DNA from 2 places in the Cronobacter malonaticus LMG 23826 genome. Region 1 is predicted to be linked to the other one. Evidence: predicted binding sites of a transcription regulator. Region 1 holds the regulator's gene; the other holds the start of a gene.
The links. Region 1 encodes PhoB, which activates phosphate uptake and scavenging genes when phosphate is short. Its sites were predicted from a motif close to CTGTCATAAAACTGNCNNAT; they were not measured.
Positions count from the first base shown of each region.

Region 1 (3,118 bases):
TGGCGCGAGCGCGCCTTATCAACACGATAGAACCGCTCGGTGAGGCGCGGAATATGCTCCGCGGCAATCCCTGGCCCGGTGTCCGCCACGCTAAAGCGCGCCCCGTTCGCCACGTGCTCCCAGCGCACGGTGATGTGCGTGCCCTCGGGCGTATGGTTGACCGCGTTATAGACCAGGTTTGAAATCGCGCTGCGCAACTGCTCGTCATTGCCAAGCACTTTGAGCTGCGGATCGACCTCAAACGTAAAAGTATGCTTCTGCTGGCTCAGCGTCTGCGCTTCGCGCTCCACCACCCGCAGCATCATCGGCACGTCGATGGTTTCGTTAAGCTGCATCGCGGGCGCCGCCTCGATTTTCGAGAGCGTGAGTAGCTGTTTCACCAGCCCTTCCATGCGGTAAGTCTGCTCGCGCATAGTGTGTAGCGCTTTTTCCCGCAGCGGCCCTTCGAGCGTCTGCTCGTGCATCATCTCCAGATACCCCTGCAACACGGTGAGCGGCGTGCGCAACTCATGGCTGACGTTGGCGAAGAAGTTGCGCCGCGCGCCTTCGAGCTGGTGCATCTGCGTGACGTCGCGCGCCACCATTAACAGTTGATCTTCGCTGTACGGCATGACGCGAAACTCAAGATGACGCCCGTTGTTAAGCACCAGATGCAATGGCCGGTTGAACTCCTTGCCGCGCAGATAGCTGGTGAATTCCGGGTAGCGCAGCAGGTTTAAGATGTTCTGGCCGTTATCGTCCGGCCAGCGCAGGCCGAGAAGCTGTTGCGCAAGGCCGTTACACCAGAAGATGACGCCCTCTTCCGTGGTCAGCACCACGGCGTCCGGCAGGGATTCCGCGCCGCTGCGAAAGCGTTTGATAAGATTACCTAGTTCGCGGCGGCGTTTTTTATTGCGCAACTGCATCTGGTGCAGGCCGTAGAGCAGCGGCTCCCAGCTCCCGCTGCCGGGCGGCGGCGTCATGCTGCGATCCACCCACAGCCACCAGGAGAGTCGCAGCAGATTCCAGAAATGCCAGATAAGCAATCCGGTCACCGCCGCCAGTAAAAACCATGCCAGATAGCCGAATATCGCCCCGAGCACCAGCGCCGGGATACAGCAGAGCAACAGCTCCAGCACCAGTCTTTTCCATGACAGCCGTTCCAGCACGCGTCACACTCCTGTTTTGGGTTTAAAAACGGGTTGAGAACCGATAACCCGTACCGCGCACCGTCTGAACCATTCTGTCATGACCACTCTGCTCCAGCGCCTTACGCAGGCGGCGGATATGCACATCCACGGTGCGATCTTCCACATACACATTGGTGCCCCAGACGTTATTCAGCAGCTGTTCGCGGCTATAAACGCGCTCCGGGTGCGTCATAAAGAAGTGTAACAGCTTGAATTCGGTCGGCCCCATATCGAGGGGGTTTTCGCCGGTCATCACGCGGTGCGATGACGGATCGAGGCTTAAGCCCTGCATTTCGATAACTTCATCAACGGCCATTGGCGAGATACGACGCATGACCGCTTTAATACGCGCCACCAGCTCTTTCGGGGAGAACGGTTTGGTAATGTAATCGTCAGCCCCGGTCTCCAGGCCACGCACGCGATCTTCTTCTTCGCCGCGCGCGGTCAGCATCACCACAGGGATCTCACGGGTCAGCGCTTCGCGTTTGATATGTTTAATAAACTGGATCCCCGATCCGCCGGGCAGCATCCAGTCCAGCAGAATCAGATCGGGCCACGGCTCATTGAGTTGATTCACCGCACTGTCATAATCTTCCGCTTCCACCGGCTGGAAGCCGTTTTGTTCCAGTACGAAACACACCATCTCGCGGATAGGTGCTTCATCTTCAACGACCAGAATACGTCTCGCCATGATTCGCCCTGTTAAATAAAGTAAACAGTATGTTATGCGGCGCCATTATGCGTCAGATTTATGACAGATTTATGAAAAAGATGACCGTAAGATGACCTGTCAGCGCAGGCGGTTAAACCCGGCGGCGCGACGAAACAGGACACCCGCCGTACTGGATGTTTATAATCCCCTTCTCGCTTTTTCGCCACAGGGCATCCCATGCGTATTCTGCATACCTCAGACTGGCATCTTGGTCAAAATTTTTACGCCAAAAGCCGCGCCGCCGAACATGAAGCCTTTCTCGACTGGCTGCTGGAGGCAGCGGTTGCGCATCAGGTAGATGCGATTATCGTCGCGGGCGACATCTTCGATACCGGCGCGCCGCCAAGCTATGCGCGTGAGCTCTATAACCGCTTTGTGGTCAAACTCCAGGCGGCGAACTGCCCGCTTATCGTGCTCGGCGGCAACCACGATTCGGTGGCGACGCTCAATGAATCCCGCGAACTGCTGGCCTGCCTCAATACCCACGTTATCGCCAGCGCGCAGCTTACGCCAGAAACGCAGGCCACGCTTTTATACCGCCGCGACGGCGAACCTGGCGCGGTGCTCTGTCCGGTGCCGTTTTTGCGCCCGCGCGACGTGCTGCGAAGCCTTGGCGGGCAGTCGGGCCGTGAAAAGCAGCAGCAACTGCTGGAGGCCATCAGCCTGCACTATCAACAGAGCTATGAGGCCGCCTGCCAGCTTCGCGGCGAGCGTAACCTGCCGATTATCGCGACCGGCCATCTGACCACCGTTGGCGTAACCAAAAGTGACGCGGTACGCGACATTTATATAGGCACGCTCGACGCCTTCCCCGCAGACCGCTTTCCCCCCGCCGATTACATTGCGCTCGGGCATATTCACCGCGCCCAGAAAGTGGCGGGCTGCGAGCATATCCGCTACAGCGGCTCGCCGATTGCGCTGAGCTTTGATGAAACCGGCAAAGAGAAAAGCGTTTATCTGGTGGAGTTTGCCGATGGCAAACTGCGCGACGTCACGGCCCTGCCGGTGCCGGTCAGCCAGCCGCTGGCGGTGCTGAAAGGCAGCCTGGAGTCCATTACCGCGCAGCTCGAACAGTGGCGCGACGCGCCGGACGAGCCGAAAGTCTGGCTCGATATCGAAATCGACACCGCTGAATTTCTGCATGATATGCACCGCCAGATAAGCGTGCTCACCGAAAGCCTGCCGGTGGAGGTCGTTCTGCTGCGCCGCAGCCGCGAAATGCGCGCGCGCGCGCTCG
Region 1 is NZ_CP013940.1:3,080,083-3,083,200, forward strand. Features, by position in the region: gene phoR (phosphate regulon sensor histidine kinase PhoR) at 1-1,148, opposite strand, end outside; gene phoB (phosphate response regulator transcription factor PhoB) at 1,171-1,860, opposite strand; gene sbcD (exonuclease subunit SbcD) at 2,059-3,118, shown strand, end outside.

Region 2 (3,118 bases), 460 kb from region 1:
AGAATCCTGACCCCTGATGTCGTTGATATTGACGCCTTCCGGCGCAATCCCGGCAGCGCGCTGGCGCACGCCGAACGTGGGGCCGTGGCGGTGTTTGATAACAATGCGCCCGCATTTTATGCCGTGACGCCGGCGCGCATGGCGGAACTGCTGGCGCTGGAAAAACAGCTCGCCGCGCCCCGCTCCGATGTCGCGCTGGAAGCGCAATTTTTCGACGAAGGAAACGACGTCGCCCAGCCCGTGCCGGTGCCGATGGGCAAATTCGCCATGTATCCGGGCTGGCAGCCCGACCCGGAGTTCCAGCGCATGGCCGCGCTCTGGGGCATTCCGCTGGCGCAGCCGGTCACCAGCGAAGAGCTGGCCTCGTTTGTCGCCTACTGGCAGGCGGAAGGTAAAGTCTTCCACCATATCCAGTGGCAGCAGAAGCTGGCGCGCAGTATTCAGATGAACCGCGCCACCTTTACGTCATCGGCGCGCCGCGACGTGAACGCTATCGCGCAGCCGGACGACCATATTCCTGACGGCTTTCGAGGGTAACAATGAAAAACGTCACTGACCTGATGATGCGCCTGAAGCGGCTAATGCCGCCCGATGTTAAACCGGCCTTTAAAACGGGTGAAGAGCTTATCGCCTGGCAGCAGGAGCAGGGGCGGATTCGCTCAGAAGCCATCGAGCGCGAAAACCGCGCCATGAAAATGCAGCGCACGTTCAACCGCTCTGGTATTCGTCCGCTGCATCAAAACTGTTCGTTTGACAATTATCGTGTCGAAAACGACGGGCAGATGAACGCCGTCAATAAAGCGCGCCAGTATGTCGATGCCTTCGACGGCAATATCGCGAGCTTTGTCTTCGCCGGTAAACCGGGCACCGGCAAGAACCATCTTGCCGCCGCGATCTGTAATGAACTGCTGCTGCGCGGTAAATCGGTGATGATCATTACCGTCGCCGATATCATGTCCGCCATGAAAGACACGTTCGGCAACCGCGAAACCAGCGAAGAGCAGCTCTTAAAAGATCTGAGCAGCGTCGATCTGCTGGTGATCGACGAGATCGGTATGCAGAGCGAATCGCGCTACGAGAAAGTGATCATCAACCAGTTGGTGGATCGCCGATCGTCGTCCAAGCGTCCGACCGGCATGCTCACCAACCAGAACATGGAAGAGATGACCAAGCTTCTCGGCGAGCGCGTGATGGATCGTATGCGCCTTGGCAACAGCCTCTGGGTAAACTTTAACTGGGACAGCTACCGCAGCCGCGTCACTGGTAAAGAGTATTAAACCTCGCTTTACGGGGCGTTTTTTCTGCGCCCCGTCACTTCACCTTCCCTGCCGTCTCGCTTAATTTTTGCGTCTTTGTAGTGAAATCTGCGCCGTCATAAAATTTTCATAAAAGAAGTCGCTTTTTAGCGCTTCCGATTACTGTGTATTACTAAACACCTCTTTTCTGCGGCTGTCCTGCGCCACATCCGCGCCACAGGCGATGAGACGCGGCTCATAATTCCGCATATCTAAACCTTATCTGAACTGCTCCATAAAAAGATGACGCTAAAATGGTACGAATATGACAGGAAAGTTATATTGCGATGTTAAAAAAGCAGTTTAACCCCAACGGGCCTGGCGCCTTCGCTTCGAGGATGTCGTGTTGTCAGAGTGGCTTTCCATACTTTTCTTTATCGCCTCCGTGGCGATTTACGCCTTCAAGGCGGGCCGTAACACCTGGTGGTTTATCGCCACCCTGGTGGTGTTAGGGCTGTTCGTTATCCTGAATCTGACGCTGCTTGCCAGCAACTATTTTACTGGCGACGGCATTAATGACGCGGTGCTCTACACTCTTACCAACAGCCTCACCGGCGCGGGCGTCAGCAAATACATCCTGCCCGGTATCGGGCTGGTCGCAGCGCTGCTGGCGGTCTTTGGCCTGCTGACATGGATTTTGCGCCGTCGCCGCCATCTGCCTTATCACTTCGGCTACAGCTTCGCGGCACTGCTGCTGGCGCTGGCCTCGGTGGACGCCAGTCCGGCGTTTCGCCAGATAACGGAGCTGGTGAAATCCCAGACCGCCGAGGGCGATCCAGACTTTGCGGCGTATTATCAAGAGCCGCAAAAGCGCATCGACAACCCGCAACTCAACCTGGTCTATATCTACGGCGAAAGTCTGGAGCGCACCTATTTTGATAACGACGCGTTTCCGAACCTGACGCCGGAGCTGGGCGCGCTGAAAAACGAAGGCATCGATTTCAGCCATACCGCGCAGCTTCCCGGCACCGATTACACCATCGCGGGTATGGTCGCCTCGCAGTGCGGCATTCCGCTCTTCGCGCCCTTTGAGGGCAACGCGTCCGCCTCAATGTCGAGCTTTTTCCCGCAAAACGTCTGCCTGGGCGATATCCTGAAAAACTCCGGCTATGAGAACTACTTTATTCAGGGCGCCAACCTGCGCTTTGCCGGAAAAGACGTCTTCCTGAAATCGCACGGTTTTGATCATCTTTATGGCGCCGAAGAGTTAAAAAGCGCGGTGGCGGACCCAACCTATCGCAACGACTGGGGCTTTTATGACGATACGGTGCTGGATCAGGCGTGGAAAAAATTTGAGGAACTCTCAAAATCAGGCAAACGCTTTTCGCTCTTCACGCTGACGGTTGATACGCATCATCCGGACGGTTTCGTCTCGCGCACCTGCGCGCGCAAGAGCTACCCGTTCGAAGGCAAACCGAACCAGTCTTTCAGCGCGGTCACCTGCAGCCAGGAGCATATCGCGGCGTTTATCAACAAAATCAAAGCGTCGCCCTATTTCAAGAACACCGTCATCGTGGTCTCGTCAGATCATCTGGCGATGAACAACACCGCCTATAAATATCTCAGCAAACAGGATCGTAATAATCTGTTCTTTATTCTGCGTGGCGATCAGCCGCAGCAAGACGTGCTGGCGGTGAAACGCAACACGATGGATAACGGCGCGACGGTGCTCGATGTGCTGGGCGGCGACAACTATCTGGGGCTCGGGCGTAGCAGTCTTTCCGGCCAGTCGCTCTCGACCGTGTTCCTGAACATGAAATCGAAAGTGCTGGCGTGGAAGCCCGATATCATCAGCCTGTGGAAATTCCCGTCGAAAATCGACA
Region 2 is NZ_CP013940.1:3,536,022-3,539,139, forward strand. Features, by position in the region: gene dnaT (primosomal protein DnaT) at 1-537, shown strand, start outside; gene dnaC (replicative helicase loader DnaC) at 540-1,277, shown strand; gene opgB (phosphatidylglycerol--membrane-oligosaccharide glycerophosphotransferase) at 1,642-3,118, shown strand, end outside.
Region 2: opgB (phosphatidylglycerol--membrane-oligosaccharide glycerophosphotransferase) is a predicted target of PhoB. The motif match lies at 1,370-1,389, and genes of this name have one in related genera.